2 regions of the Streptomyces sp. NPDC047049 genome follow, and region 2 is predicted to be linked to the other one. Evidence: riboswitches for the same ligand, from Rfam matches in the RefSeq annotation. Region 2 holds a riboswitch; the other holds the start of a gene.

The links. A riboswitch is a leader RNA that binds a small molecule or an ion and turns the genes downstream of it on or off. The one in region 2 is predicted to bind cyclic di-AMP.
Positions count from the first base shown of each region.
Region 1: it holds a riboswitch for cyclic di-AMP, as region 2 does, so the genes downstream of both, ABZ851_RS29685 (M23 family metallopeptidase) here and ABZ851_RS12760 (C40 family peptidase) in region 2, are expected to answer to the same signal.

Region 1 is NZ_JBEYVM010000018.1:118,709-126,499, reverse strand. Features, by position in the region: gene ABZ851_RS29700 (GNAT family N-acetyltransferase) at 1-2,390, opposite strand, end outside; gene ABZ851_RS29695 (HPr family phosphocarrier protein) at 2,615-2,896, shown strand; gene ABZ851_RS29690 (GntR family transcriptional regulator) at 3,202-3,891, opposite strand; gene ABZ851_RS29685 (M23 family metallopeptidase) at 4,157-4,936, opposite strand; cyclic di-AMP (ydaO/yuaA leader) riboswitch at 4,949-5,104, opposite strand; gene ABZ851_RS29680 (pitrilysin family protein) at 5,317-6,699, opposite strand; gene ABZ851_RS29675 (pitrilysin family protein) at 6,738-7,791, opposite strand, start outside.
Region 2 is NZ_JBEYVM010000004.1:285,826-293,616, forward strand. Features, by position in the region: gene bioB (biotin synthase BioB) at 1-255, opposite strand, end outside; gene ABZ851_RS12745 (8-amino-7-oxononanoate synthase) at 412-1,638, shown strand; gene ABZ851_RS12750 (LysR family transcriptional regulator) at 1,657-2,589, opposite strand; gene ABZ851_RS12755 (LysE family transporter) at 2,661-3,329, shown strand; gene ABZ851_RS12760 (C40 family peptidase) at 3,431-3,904, opposite strand; cyclic di-AMP (ydaO/yuaA leader) riboswitch at 3,909-4,108, opposite strand; gene ABZ851_RS12765 (hypothetical protein) at 4,387-4,695, opposite strand; gene ABZ851_RS12770 (ATP-dependent Clp protease proteolytic subunit) at 4,701-5,336, opposite strand; gene ABZ851_RS12775 (TetR/AcrR family transcriptional regulator) at 6,432-6,995, opposite strand; gene ABZ851_RS12780 (alpha/beta fold hydrolase) at 7,082-7,791, shown strand, end outside.

The DNA of each region.
Region 1 (7,791 bases), on a different contig from region 2:
CGGGCGAGCAGGGCCTCGGCGTCCTTGGGCGGCACCGGGACGGAGCGGCCCGTGGGGGCGTCGGGGGTGAGCCGGTCGAGCAGGCGCTCGATGTCGGCGCCGGCCGCCGCCTCCTGAATGTCGTCGTATTCGGGCACCCGGCCCGGCTCGGCGGCCTCCCGGCGCCATGCGGCGTAGCGGACGGCCTCGGCGAGGGAGCGCACGGCGCGCTCGGCGGCGGGATAGGCGGGGATACGGAGCGGCGCCGGGCGGGGCCGGGGCGGGGTGGCGGCGTCGCGGGCCGCCTCCGGCCGGCGTGCGGCGAGGGTGGGCGGCGGGCCCGGGGGGAGTGGGGGGCGTGAGCGGTTCGCCGGGGGGTGCGGGGGGCGTGGGGGCTGCAGGGGCTCGGCGGGCCGGGCCGACGCGGGGTCCGGGCTCCCGGGGCGGGCCGGCTCGCCCCGGGCGGGCGCAGCGGACTCATGCGACGGCGACTGGGCGGGTGCCGGTGCCGGTGCCGGTGCCGGTGCCGGTGCCGCGAGTGTTTCAGCCAGATCGTCCATGGCGAGGTGGACGACCGTCACGGGCTTCTCCGGATGCTCCTCGGCCGCGGTCCGCAGCGCGGCGGCGAGTGCGACGCCTTCGCTGTCGGCCGGGGAGACGGCGGCCCCCTCCCCCACCCAGGGGATGGCCGTGACGACGACGGCATCGCAGCCGTCGCCGGACAGCGCCTCGGTGAGCGCGGCCCGGAAGTCGTCCGCGCTCGCCGCGGAGGGCAGCACACGGGGGCTCTGCGGGCGCAGGCCTTCGGTCAGGCAGGCGTCGTAGGCGAGCAGCGCCAGCGACTCGGAGTTGCCGAGGATGGCGATGCGTGGGCCGGCCGGCAGCGGCTGGGAGGCCAGCAGCAGACCGGCGTCGATCAGTTCGGTGACCGTGTCGACGCGGATCACGCCGGCCTGGCGCATCAGGGCGGCGACGGTGCTGTCGGGGACCCGGACCGTGGGCACGGCGTGACCGGGCGGAGCCGTGCCGTTGTGCCGGGCCCCCTTGGCGACCACGACCGGTTTGACGGCGGCGGTGCGGCGGGCGAGCCGGGCGAATTTGCGCGGGTTGCCGATGGATTCCAGGTAGAGGATCACGACATCGGTGTCCGGGTCGTCGTACCAATACTGGAGCAGGTCGTTGCCGGAGACATCGGCGCGGTTGCCGGCCGAGACGAAGGCGGAGATGCCGGCGATCCCGCCGTCACCGGGGCCGCGCGCATGCAGTCCGCTGAGCAGGGCGATACCGATGGCACCGGACTGGGTGAACAGGCCGATGTGGCCGGCGCCGGGCATCCGTGGGGCGAGGGAGGCGTTCAGCCGGACGTCGGGGGCGGTGTTGATCAGGCCGAAGGCATTGGGCCCGATGAGCCGCATGCCGTACGAGCGCGCCTGGCGGAGCAGGGCGCGCTGCCGCTCCCGGCCGTCCGGGCCCGCCTCGGCGTAACCGGAGGACAGGATCAGCACGCCCTGGACGCCGTGTTCGCCGCAGTCGCGGACCACGTCGGGGACGCTGTCCGCGGGGACGGCGATGACGGCGAGGTCCACCGGGTCGGGGATCTCCCGCAGGGAGCGGACGGCCGGCACCTCTTCGGGCCGCAGCCGCTGCGTGTCTTCGGGGAAGGCATGGTTGACGGCGTACACCCGGCCCGTGAAGCCGGATTCCAGGAGGCTGCGCAGCGCGGTATGCCCGACACCTCCGGGGGCGCGGCCGGCACCGATGACGGCGACCGAGCCCGGGGCGAGCAGCCGCTGTACGGAGCGGGCCTCGGCACGCTGCTCGCGGCCGCGCATCACGGCCATGGACTGCTCGGTCGGCTCCAGATCGAACTCCAGGCGGACCACACCGTCTTCGAAGGTGCGCTTGTGGGTGTAGCCGGCGTCCGTGAAGACCTTGATCATCTTGGAGTTCGCGGGAAGCACCTCGGCGGCGAACCGGCGGATGCCTCGCTCGCGGGCGACGGCCGCGATGTGCTCCAGGAGGGCGGAGGCGACACCGCGGCCCTGGTGGGCGTCCTGGACGAGGAAGGCGACCTCGGCCTGGTCGTCCTCGGGGCTCTTGGCCGGCAACCCCTGGTCGTTGATCCGGTCGTAGCGGACGGTGGCGATGAACTCGTCGCCGACGGTGGCGGCGAGTCCTACCCGGTCGATGTAGTCGTGGTGGGTGAAACGGTGCACATCGCGGTCGGACAGGCGCGGGTAGGGCGCGAAGAAGCGGTAGTACTTCGACTCGTCCGAGACCTGTTCGTAGAAGGAGACCAGCCGCTCGGCGTCGGCGGGGGTGATGGGGCGGATCCGCGCCGTGCCGCCGTCACGCAGCACCACGTCGGCTTCCCAGTGGGTCGGGTATGCGTGGTCCTGCGGCTGGTGCATGCGGACAGCGTACGACCGGCCACCGACAACCGGCTCGGCGCGCGTACGCTCGGGATGCGGGGCAGGCTGAGGATGCCGTACGGACGTACGCTCCGGCTCGGCCCGCGGGACCTCCCCCGGGAAGACCAAGGGCCGCAAAAAGGCCAGGACAAAGGGCTGCCCAGCACTCCCGGCAGCGTGAGAGACTGGTCTAGACAACAGTCACGACTTTGAAGGGCAACACCATGGCAGAGCGCCGCGTCAATGTCGGTTGGGCCGAGGGCCTGCACGCCCGCCCCGCGTCGATCTTCGTCCGTGCGGCCACCGCCTCCGGCGTCCCCATGACGATCGCCAAGGCCGATGGCAACCCCGTCAACGCGGCCTCCATGCTCGCGGTCCTGGGCCTGGGCGCCCAGGGCGGCGAGGAGATCGTGCTGGCCTCCGACGCCGAGGGCGCCGAGGAGGCACTCGACCGTCTGGCCAAGCTCGTCGCCGAGGGTCTCGAGGAGCTTCCCGAGACCGTCTGAGTCCTCCAGGACTTCTGCTGCTGCGGCCCCGCCGCGGCGACCGGTGACCGGTTGCCGCGGCGGGGCCGTTTCGCTGTGCCCGGGATATCGGAGACGACGCCTCGATATCGGGGACGCAAAAAGAAAGCGTGCGCTAATCAATTCCTCCGATGCGGACCTATGGCAGCACGCAGGGCAGCGCAGCACTTATTGCCGGCACAGCACGCATGACGACACGCATACATACTGAATGCCGACGGGGACGAAACCGTAATCTCGCCCCCTCCCGAATCCCCTTCCGCACTTCTTTGTATACGGCGCGATTGTTAAGGGCGGGCGCGGACTGTGTTGACGGGCGGTTTCGGATCCCTCACCTCTGCCCTGGCGGGGCGCCGGAGCCGGTACACCGGGAGTGCGCGTTCGACATGAGCCGCCATCAGGGCACGGGCCCGTTCCGCGTCTCCGCGGGCCACCGCGTCCAGCACCGCGCCGTGTTCGTCCCACGACTCCCCCGTACGGGCGGGCAGTTCCACGGCGTACATCCACTCGATCTTGCGCCGCAGCTGGGTCAGCAGCGCCGTCAGGCTGGGGCTGCCGGCCGCCTGGGCCAGCGTCTCGTGGAACCAGCCGTCCAGTTGGCGCAGATCAGCCGGGCTGCCGTGACGGGCCCGCTCACGGCCTAGCCGTACCAGGCCGCGGAGCACCTTGAGGTGAGCCGGGCTACGGCGGACGGCCGCGCGGGCGGCGCCCAGCGGCTCCAACAGGGCGCGGACGTCGAGGAGATCGGCGGCCTCCTGCTCGGTGGGCTCGGCGACGCAGGCGCCCGCGTGGTGGCGGGTGGTGACAAACCCTTCGGACTGCAGGGTCCGCAGCGCCTCACGGACCGGCACCCTGGAAACGCCGTACCGGGCCGCAAGGATCTCTTCGATCAGCCGGCTCCCCGGCGCCAGCGCACCGGAGACAATGTCATCGCGAATCGCCGTGCACACCGCATGAGCGGAAATATGGCCTCGCATCTTCCGTGCCTCCGCCGTCATCCCCTGGAAACGCCGCCGATCGGCGCCTTTTCCGTGACTCTATTCGACCGGAACGCCTTTCCGGCGGACTCCGGTTATTCAGGGAAATTTTTTGGCCGGAAGTTGGCGGGAGGGCGCCGCATATCCCCGGCCCCACTGCCGGGGCGCCGGATACGCCGAAGCCCCAGCCGTGGAGCCGGGGCTTCGGGCGGACGCTCGGAGGGGGCGCGGCCCTATGAGGAGCGCGGGCGGACGGGGCGGAAGGTCAGACGTTGACGCCGTGCGAGCGCAGGTACGCGACCGGGTCGATGTCCGAGCCGTAGTCGGCGCCGGTGCGGGCCTCGAAGTGCAGGTGCGGGCCGGTGGCGTTGCCGGTGGCGCCGGAGAGGCCGATCTGCTGGCCCGGGGTGACGTGCTGGCCGACCGAGACGCCGAGCGACGACAGGTGACCGTACTGGGTGTACGTACCGTCGCTCATCTTGATCACGATGTTGTTGCCGTACGAGCCGCCCCAGCCCGCCTCGACGACGGTGCCCGTGCCGACGGCGTGGACGGAGGTGCCGGAGGCGGCGTGGAAGTCGATGCCGGTGTGGCTGCCCGAGGACCACAGGCCGCTGGAGGCCTTGTACGAGGTGGACACGTAGGAGTCGGCAACGGGGGCGACGAAGGTGTTGAGGCGCTTGCGCTCCGCCTCACGGGCGGCGCGCTCCTTGGCCTTGCGGGCGGCCTCGACGCGCCGCTTGGCCTCCTCGGCCTGCTTCTTGGCCACGGCCTCGGCCTTCGCCTTCGCCGCCGCGGCCTCCGCCTCGGCCTGCTGCTCGTCGGCCTGGGCCGCGACGTGGTTGGCGAGCTCGTCACCGAGCACCACGGCATGCTGCAGACCGGTGTCGTGGGTGCGGGCCTCGTCCGTGGCCGCCAGCGCCGGCGAGGCCACGGAGGCGACCACGCCGCCGGCCGCGAGGGTGGCTATGCCGGCGATGTTGCGGGGCGTCCTAACGGGGCGGCTCGTACGGCGGTGCTTCCCGGTGGCACGGATGAACGCCATGTACTGGCTTGTCCTTTCCCTCCTTCTCGCCTACCGGGTTAGCTGACGGGTTCGGAGCAGGAAGGTCTCCTACGGGCTCCTCCGGAGGGGAGCCCGATTCACCCCAAGGGACTCTGGGTCCCCGGCTCCCCTGGCTCGCGCCGTACGGGGACTCGGCGATGACTGTCCGGTGCCACGGTTGTGGCGGAGTTGTGACGAACAGCCGGACCGACGCTAAACGGGGCAACTTTCAATCGGCAAACAGAACCGCTTTTTTGTGCGGGATGCCACAAGAACCGAGGCACCGGCCGCAACAAACCGGACATACGGCAACTCCCGTGGCGGACCGTCGCCACGGGAGTTGCTTTGTCGATATGTGACCTTCCGTCACATGGCGGGGACTAGCCGCCGACGACCGTCACCTCACCGATGCCCAGCGCCTTGATGGGCTCGGCGATCTGCGCCGCATCGCCCACCAGGACCGTCACCAGCCGGTCCACGGGGAAGGCGTTGACGGCCGCCGCGGTCGCCTCCACCGTGCCGGTCTCCGCGAGACGGACGTACAGCTGCGCCTGGTAGTCGTCCGGCAGGTGCTGCTCCACCTGGTCGGCGAGGGTGCCGGCAACGGCTGCCGCGGTCTCGTACTTCAGCGGCGCGACCCCGACGAGGTTCTGTACGGCGACATCCCGTTCGTCGTCCGTCAGCCCCTCTGCCGCGAGGGTGCGCAACACCTTCCACAGGTCCTCGAGCGCCGGGACGGTGGAGGCGGTGTCCACCGACCCGCTGATGGCGAGCAGCGAGGCACCCGTGGCCCCCTCGGGGGACGTGGGGGCGGTGGAGCGCAGCACCTGGCCGAAGGCGCGCACCCCGTAGGTGTAGCCCTTCTCCTCGCGCAGAACACGGTCCAGACGGGAGGTGAGGGTGCCGCCCAGGCAGTACGTGCCGAGGACCTGCGCGGGCCACACCCGGTCGTGCCGGTCGGCGCCGATACGCCCGATGAGCAGCTGCGTCTGGACGGCGCCGGGGCGGTCCACGATCACCACGCGGCCGGTGTCGTCGGCGACGATCGGCGAGGCCTTCAGCGGCTCGGCCGACGAGCCACGCCACGCGCCGAGCGTCTCGGCGAGCGCGGCGTCCAGGTCGACACCGGTGAAGTCACCGACGATGACGGCAGTGGCCGTCGCGGGCCGTACATGGGCGTCGTAGAAGGCGCGCACGGCCGCGGCATCGACGCGCCCGACGGTCTCCTCGGTGCCCTGGCGCGGCCGCGACATACGGGACGTGGCCGGGAACAGCTCCTTGGACAGGGCCATCGCCGCGCGCCGGGCCGGGTTGGCGAGCTCGTGCGGGATCTCGTCGAGACGGTTGCGCACCAGCCGCTCGACCTCGCTCTCCGGGAAGGCGGGAGCGCGCAGCGCGTCGGCGAGCAGGCCGAGCGCGCGCGGCAGCCGGGACGCCGGCACCTCGAGGGAGACCCGTACGCCGGGGTGGTCGGCGTGCGCGTCCAGGGTGGCGCCGCAGCGCTCCAGCTCGGCGGCGAACTCCTCCGCGTCGTGCTTGTCGGTGCCCTCGGACAGGGCACGCGCCATGATCGTGGCGACGCCGTCCAGGCCCTCGGGTTCGGCCTCCAGGGGAGCGACGAGGTTGATCTCGACGGCGACGACCTGCTGGCCGGGGCGGTGGCTGGTCAGGAGGGTGAGCCCGTTGGGCAGTTGGCTGCGGTCGGGGGCCGGGAAGGCCCACGGCCTGGGTGCGCCGCCCTGGGGCTGCGGGTGAAAGTCCATGCTGCTCACGGGGGAATCGGCGTGGGTGGTGGCGTCGCTCACTGGTCCGCCTCCCCTTCCTCGGTGTCGGCGGCGTCGGTCGGCTCGGTGGGCTCGTAGACGAGCACCGCGCGGTTGTCGGGGCGCAGCCGGGCCTTGGCGACCGCCTGCACCTCCTCGGGAGTGATGTCCAGGACGCGCTGCACGGCGGTCAGCGCCAGCTGCGGGTCGCCGAACAGCACGGCGAAGCGGCACAGTTCGTCGGCGCGGCCGCTGACCGTGGCCAGCCGGTCCAGCCATTCGCGCTCCAGCTGGGCCTGTGCCCGCTCCATCTCCTCCGGGGTCGGGCCCTCGGCGGCGAAGCGGGCCAGCTCCTCGTCGACCGCGCGCTCGATGCCGGGGACCTCCACGCCGCCGGACGTCTTCACGTCCAGCCAGCCCAGCGAGGGCGCGCCGGCCAGCCGCAGCAGGCCGAAGCCGGCCGCCACGGCGCTGCGGTCACGGCGCACCAGCCGGTTGTAGAGGCGGGAGGACTCACCGCCGCCCAGGACGGTCAGCGCGAGGTCGGCGGCGTCCGCCTCACGGGTGCCGTCGTGCGGCAGACGGTAGGCCGCCATCAGGGCACGGGCGGGCACGTCCTCCTCGACGACCTCGCGCAGCTCGCCGCCGATGACGTCGGGCAGCGTGCCGTCCCGCGGCGCCTGCTTGCCGTCGTGCGCGGGGATCGAGCCGAAGTACTTCTCGACCCAGGCCAGGGTCTGCTCGGGGTCGATGTCGCCCACGATCGACAGGACGACGTTGTTGGGCGCGTAGTACGTCCGGAAGAACGCCCGCGCGTCCTCCAGGGAGGCCGCGTCCAGATCGGCCATCGACCCGATGGGTGTGTGGTGGTACGGGTGGCCCTCGGGGTACACCATGGCCGTCAGCTTCTCGAAGGCCGTGCCGTAGGGGACGTTGTCGTAGCGCTGGCGGCGCTCGTTCTTGACGACGTCGCGCTGGTTCTCCATGGACTCGTCGTCGAGCGCGGTCAGCAGCGAGCCCATGCGGTCGGCCTCCAGCCAGAGCGCGAGCTCCAGCTCGTGGGCGGGCATGGTCTCGAAGTAGTTGGTGCGC
Region 2 (7,791 bases):
GTACTTCAGGATCTCCGCCTTCGACCCCAGCCGCTGCGAACAGTACGAGCAGTCCTCGGGGCACAGGCCCGACTTGAGGTTGACGAGATAGTTGAGTTTGACCCGCCGCCCGAACCACTGGCGGCGCACCTTTCCGGCCGCGGCCACGACATCGAGCAGTTCGTCATCGGAGGTGGCCAATACAGCCAGCGCCTCTTCGCGGGTCGGCAACTCGCGCCGGAGTCCCTTGTCCACCAGTGTGCTCAGCAGGTCCATGGCCTTGATCCTGGCCTACGCCACCGCCCCCGGCCAAGGAGGATTCCCACAAGGTGCCGCGATCGAGGTGTGTGTATCGCCACACCGTGGGCCTGCGGAACGACCGCTAACGTCTATCGACAGCCCACAATCGAGGCCGACAGACGAAGGACGCCGATGCCGCAGGACTCCGCCCCGCCGCTGCTGAGCGACACCCCCCCGGCGAGGCCCGCCGAGCCGTGTGCCGAGCCGGCCCGCCCGGCGTACGACGCGGCGTTCGACTGGCTGGATGTGGCCAGTGCGGAGCGCCGTGACGCCGGGCTGGTGCGCACCCTGCGCCCCCGTCCGGCCGACTCCCCGCTGCTCGATCTGGCCGGCAACGACTACCTCGGCCTCGCCCGGCACCCCGAGGTCACCCGCGGCGCTGCCGAGGCCGCGCACCGCTGGGGCGCCGGCGCGACCGGCTCCCGGCTGGTCACCGGCAGCACCGAGCTGCACGCCCGGCTGGAGGCGGAACTCGCGGCGTTCTGCGGCTTCGAGGCCGCTTTGGTGCTGTCCTCCGGCTATGCCGCAAATCTCGCCGCGGTCACCGCGCTCACCGCCCCCGGCTCCCTGATCGTCTCCGACGCCGGCAACCACGCCTCGCTCATCGACGGCTGCCGGCTCTCCCGGGCGCGTACCCAAGTGGCCCCGCACGCCGATCCGCTGGCCGTACGCGCCGCGCTGACCGGCCACGACGGCCGGGCACTCGTCGTGACCGACTCGGTGTTCTCGGTCGACGGGGACGCCGCGCCGCTCCCCGCGCTGGCCGAGGCCTGCCGGACACGGGGCGCCGGACTTCTCGTCGACGACGCACACGGACTGGGGGTGCTGGGCGAAGGGGGCCGCGGCGCGCCGTGGGCGGCCGGTCTCGCCGGCGACGGCGACGTGGTGACCACCGTGACGCTCTCCAAGTCGCTCGGCTCCCAGGGCGGTGTGGTGCTCGGCCCGGCCCGGGTCATCGAGCATCTGGTCAACACCGCCCGGTCGTTCATCTTCGACACAGGTCTCGCCCCGGCGGCGGTCGGCGGCGCCCTCGCCGCGCTCCGGCTGCTGCGCCGCGAACCCCGGCGCGCCACCCGGGCCGTCGCGGTCGCCCAGGGGCTGTACGACCGGCTCACCGCGGCGGGCCTGACGGCGGTACGTCCCGACGCGGCTGTGATCTCGGTCCGCGCCCCGTCGCCGGCAACGGCGCTCCGCTGGGCCGCCGACTGCCGTACGGCCGGACTCGCGGTCGGCTGCTTCCGCCCGCCGTCCGTCCCCGACGGAATCTCCCGGCTCCGGCTCACCGCCCGCGCGGACCTGACGGAAGAACAGCTCGACACGGCGGTCGACACCATCGTGGCCACCGCGCCGACGGTCTGAAGCCGGCGCCGCGCGGAGTCAGCCCCAGGCGGTGTCCGGCGTCCCGGGCGAGTGGCGGAGGAAGGCGCCGCGCAGCAGGGCGCGCAGGGTGTCCGCGGCGGGGGTGCCTCCGGGGCGGTAGGCCACCGAGATCCGGCGGTGCAGTTCCGGTGGGTCCACCCGGCGGACTCCCAGCGGTGTCATCGACCCCTCCGCCACCATCTCCGGGACCACCGCCACCCCGAGCCCGGCGCTCACCAGCGCACACACCACCGCATAGCTCGGCGACTCACAGCGCACCGCCACACTCGCCCCGGCGGCCGCCAGCGCGGCCTCCACCCCGCGCCGGTTGGGGTTGGCCGGTGCCATGCTGACCAGCGGCTGACCGGCCAGCTCGGCGAGCGGCAGGCGTCCGGAGCCCGCCGACAGCGCATGACCGGGCGCGGTGACCAGCACCAGCTCCTCGGTCAGCAGCGGCTCCAGACGGACGCCCTCCGGCGCCGGCATCGCCTCGCCGGGCACATACTCGTGCGTCAGCGCCAGATCGACCTCACCCCGCGCCACCGCCGCGCTCGCCTGCGGCGGGACGTACTCCGTCACGCTCAGCTCCACATCGGGGTGGGCCCGCCGGAACGCGCTGAGCGCGGGCGGCAGCAGATGCGTGCCGGCGGTCATGAACGTGCCGACCCGCAGCCGCCCGCCGGACAGCCCCGCCAGCCGGGACAGCTCGTGCCGCGCCTGGTCCAGTTCGTCGAGGACCCGCCGGGCCCGTACGAGCAGCAGCTCACCGGCCGCCGTCAGCCGGGCACCGCGATGGTGGCGCACCAGCAGGGCCGCCCCGGCCTCCCGCTCCAGTTTGGCGAGCTGCTGGGAGAGCGCCGGAGCGGTGTAGCCCAGCCGGGCGGCGGCGCGGGTGATCGAACCGGCCTCCGCCACCGCTACCAGGGCGGCCAGCCGGGTGGGGTCGTACATAAGAATCTCTTCAGGCTCACCAAGAACATTGCCAATACCCATTAAAGCCTCCGACCGGCGAAGCTGCTCCTATGGACGGACAGCTGATCGCCTTCACCGGAGTCGCCGCGGGCATGGTCGCCATGCCGGGCGCGGATTTCGCGGTCGTGGTGCGCCATGCGCTCGATTCGCGCCGGGCGGGGGTGGCGGCCGCCGTCGGAGTCGCGGGCGGGCTGCTGGTGCACACCGCTCTGGCGGTGGCCGGGCTCGCGGCGGTGCTGGTCGCCGTGCCCGCGCTCTTCGGCGCGGTCCAACTCCTGGGCGGCGGCTACCTGTTGTACCTCGGCACCCGCGCCCTGATCGCGGCCGTCCGGCGCCCGGCGGCCACCACGGACGGCACGGCCCGCACGGCGGCGGGCACCCCGGCCGACGGCCGCCCGCACACCGCCCTCCTGGGCACCACGCGGAGTCTGCGCCAGGGCTTCTTGACCAATGCGCTCAACCCGAAGGCACCCGTGCTCTTCCTCAGCCTGCTCCCGCAGTTCGTTCCGGCGGGAGCGCCCGCGCTGCCCCGTACGCTGCTGCTCGCCACGATGGTCGTCGCCATGGCGCTGGTCTGGTTCCCCGCCGTCGCCCTGCTGGTCGACCGGCTGGGCGTCTGGCTGCGCCGCCCCTCGGTGGCCCGTGCCCTGGAAGCCACCACCGGAGCGCTGCTCACGGCGCTGGGCGGCATCCTGCTCGTCGAGCTGGCGCTGTCCTGAGGGAGGTGGTGCGCCCAGGGCTATTCACGGGGTGCGGTGGGCACGGGGGAAATCTGCCGAACGCACCGGCAATTGACCGATCGTGAGATGAATGCGCAGGATCAGCCCACCCGCCCGTACCAGACCGAACGGCTCCAGATCCGTTCGAGCCGCACCACGCTCCCGGCCTTGGGCGCATGCCACATCCGGCCCCGGCCCGCGTAGATGCCGACGTGGTAAATGCCGCTGCGCGAATGGAAGAAGACCAGATCGCCGCGCCGGCGCGCGCCGGGCGGGATGTGCCGGGTGCGGCCGTACTGTGCGGCGGCGGTGCGTGGCAGCAACCGGCCGGCGCGTTTGAACGAGTACAGCATCAGCCCCGAACAGTCGAAGGCGTGCGGCCCCTGGGCGCCGTACCGGTAGGGGGCTCCGCTCTGGGAAGCCGCGATCCGCAGCGCATGGGCGGACACGGATGCGGCTTCGGCGTTCCCGGCCGCTCCTGGCGCAACGGTGGTCCCGCCGAGCGTGACCAGCGTCAGAGCGGTGACGGTGCCGGCGCGCGCCAGCAGATTCGGCGTATGCATGCGCATGGTCATGCGCAAACCCTTCGTCAGCCGCCTGCGAAGGAAGACCTGTCGGGTTCGGGCAGGCGAAGATGCCCGGCCGTGCGTACGGCTTCACCCCAAGGAGCCCTCGGCCGTGTAGGCCGGGACCCCGTCCTGCTCGGGTCCTCCGCTCCCGCCGGTCCACCTCGTCGACCGGACGTCCGGCACGGCGGCGGGATTAGGCGCCCGTCCGGACCGCCCCGTCGCTGTGGCGGGGTCTTGTCGTCGAAGGGATCGTCACGCACCTGGCAGCCGAATTCCGAGTTGAAAATGCCGTATGTGAGATGGGTCACAATTGGCCCGAATGGTTAGATTTGTTCCCTCAGGTGCCGCGGCGCGGAGCGTTGCACCCCGCGGACCAGGGGCGAAACATCCGAGACCGCAGGAATTGGGTCCGCGCCGCGCAATTCGTCGCCTCCTCAGATCGGGGGCGGAGGCTACGCCGTATGCGCAGCCTCGGAGCGTGCGCCGGGTCAGATTTCCTCGGGTGGCGGCATCGTCACCAGTCCGGCCCGCCGCTCACCGTCCAGCACCCGCAGTGCCCGGGTCAGCGTCGCGCGGTGCAGTTCGGTCTCGCCCCGCTGGTGCATCAGCGTCAGGGCGTCCCGCAGCCGGGTGGCCTTGCCGACCAGCGCCTGGGCGGCGCGCAGCCCGCTGTAGGTGCCCCCGCAGCGGGCCGGATTGATCCGGCCCAGCAGGTCGATCACTTCCAGGTAGCTGTCGATGAGTTCCCCCTCCGCGCGGGTCAGGGCGGGCAGCGGTGGTGGTTCGGGCGGCAGCATCGGGCTCACCGCGCCCCGGGCCGGAGCGCCGACAGCTTGCGGTTACGGGTGATCTGGTCGATCAGGCCGTACTCCTGGGCGGCGGGGGCGTCGAAGATCTTGTCGCGCTCGATATCGGTGGCGATCCGCTCGCGGGTCTGCCCGGTGTGCTTCGCCAGCATCTCTTCCAGTACGTCGCGGGTGCGCAGCATTTCCGTCGCCTGGATCTGCAGGTCACTGGCCTGTCCCTGGACGGGTTCGCTGAACGACGGCTGATGGATCAGGACCCGGGCGCCGGGCAGCGCCAGCCGCTTGCCCGGAGTGCCGGCCGCCAGCAGCACCGCGGCGGACGAGGCGGCCTGCCCCAGGCAGACGGTCTCCACGTCGCACGACACGAAATGCATCGTGTCGTAGATGGCGGTCATCGCGGTGAAGGAGCCGCCGGGGGAGTTGATGTAGAGCGAGATGTCCTGGTCGGGCGCGGCGTGTTCGAGGTGGATGAACTGCGCCATGACGTCGTTGGCAGAGGTGTCGTCGATCGGGGTGCCCAGAAAGATGATGCGCTCGCCGAGCAGCTTGGAATACGGGTCCATGGTGCGCGTCCCCTGGGCGGTGCGCTCGGTGAACTCCGGAAGGACATAGCGGGCCGTCGGTCGCAGCATGTCTGCTCCTCTCCTCCGTAAAAAATGTACAGGACGTACGTTCCGTCAGAATGACAGCAGATCCTGGTGATCAGTTACAAGTCCCAGGTCAGAGGCAGTTTTAACTGTTCGCTGAGGGCGGATATCTCACAGCTTCTCCTCGAACTGCGGCACAAGGTTGAGACCCTTCGGATGACCGGGCGGGTCGTCGATGCTCGCTCGACGGGACGGACCGCCCGCGGGTAACCAAGGACGCCGCCCTGCGGATCCCGCCGGCCGAGCCCGTGGCCAGGCGCTGTTCACCGGCTGGGGTGGCGGGCTGGCGACCTGCCGCAAGTTCGCCCTCACGCACGGAACTACACCGCATCGAAACTGATGTCGCAGGTCGGGCACAGGGTGAGCGAGGCATGCAGACTCGACCTGGCCGACATCAAGTGGGACCTGGGCCCTTCGGCAAGCTCCAGGTGCGTCACGGCGAGTGCGCCGGTGCCGCCGCTGAGGGTGAGGCCGGTGAGACGGAGGGGGCCGGACCGGTGGTGCGGGCCGGGCGCCGCAACGGGCGTCGCGAGGTGGCCATCAAGACGACGTCCGGACCGGTGACGGTGGCCCGTCCCAGGGTGCGGGGCACCACGGAGGCGTTCGCTCGCGTCTGTTCGGCGCCGCGGTGACTCGGGCGAATGTGCTGGAGTCGCCGGTGATCGCCTCGTTCGTCCGCGGCCTGTCCACCTGGGACGTGGAGAACACCCTCGCCGAAGCCCCCGGTTCCGACGCGGCGCTGTCGAAGTCCACGGTCTCCACATTCGGCCCGGCAGCGCGGACAGGGGTGGCGCTGGACGTCCTCCGCGTCGCTCGGGGAGGCTTCTTGAGGGGCCGTCATGCCCGGCATGCTGTCATTCTCAGAAGTGCCCCGAATTACCTTTGCGTGAGAACGAGTTCCGGGAACCAGAACGGCGCTTCGCGTCCGCCGGGCCGTGACGTTTGATCTTGCTCGGGCAAAGGACCGCTTCTGAGACGGCCTCGGGGAACATCGGTACCGAGGTGGGTCGGGCATCACCGTCTCCGGCTCACGCCGCCGTGCAGGTCCAGCAGCGCGTCCAGCATGTGCGGGACAGCCTGTCACTCAGCCATAGCCAGAACATCGCGGACCAGACGTCGCGCGTACTCGCGATCGACGGGCAAGGCGAATACGACGTGGTGGTACAGAGGCGCGATGACATGGTCGAGGATCTGCGGGACGCTCGGTGTCTTCTCACCGCGTTCGCGGGCCCGGCTCACCACCTCCGATGCCTGCTCGCGCCGTTTCTCCGTGACCGGGCAACTCGCGACGATCTCGGTGCGGGCCGACACCATCGCGCGCAGGTATCGGGCTCGGTGGGGACGTGTGATGTCGCGGGCGATGACCTGCGCCCACTCGGTCAGATCCTGCTGGAGGGATCCGGTGTCGGGCGCTGACTCACCGTCCCGGGTCAGGGCGGCGACAGCGACTTCCTCAAGGAGAGCGTGGACGCTGTCCCAGCGTCGGTAGAGCGTCGTCGGGTTGACTCCGGCCCGCTCGGCGACCACGGGAAACGTGATCTTTTCGGCGCCCTCGCCCACGAGTTCACCGACCGAGGTGTAGATCGCGGTCAGTACTCGACTGCTCCGCCCTCCGGGGCGGCTGGCGGCTGCATGGTGAGACACGTCACCAGCATACGCAAAGATCTTTGCTTCTACTAGGATGGGCCACCGAGTTAAAGCAAAGATCATTGCTTTTTGCTGGAGATCGCGTGCTCAACCGTTCAGTTTCGTTCTTCCTGGCCGGGGCCGTGGGCGCGGCCACGCTCACGGCCGCTTCGGCGCCGTCCCCCCTCTACCCGGTCTATCAGCGCCTGTGGGACCTCTCCGCGTTCACCTTGACGGTCGTTTTCGCCGTTTACGTCTTCGCCTTGCTCGCCGCCCTGTTGACCGTCGGATCGGTCTCCGACCGGGTGGGCCGTCGGCCTGTCGCCTGCGGTGCCCTGGTGCTGCTCGCTCTGGGCATGCTGCTCTTCGCCGTCGCCACAGGCGTCGGCGGCCTGATGGCCGCGCGCATTGTGCAGGGCCTTGCCGTGGGGACAGCCGCCGGCGCCACTACCGCCCTGATCATGGAGTCCGCGCCGAACCCCCGGCTCGGCTCGACCATCAGCAGCGCGGTCCCTTCCTTGGGGATAGCGATCGGCGCTGTCCTCGCCGGCGCCTTGGTGGAGTTCGCGCCACTGCCCCGCCAACTCGTCTTCTGGATCCTCACCGTCGTGTCCCTGGTGCTCGCGGCACTCGTCTGGCTGGTTCCCGACCAAGCTCGATCCGACTTGCCAACCCGGGAAACGATCTGGCGGTCACTGCTGCCCAGCGCTCAACTCCCGCGGGCCACGCGGCCGGTCTTCGTCGCACTGCTGCCGTCGATCAGTGCGACGTGGGCCCTTGGCGGCTTGTACCTCTCGCTCGGATCGTCGATCCT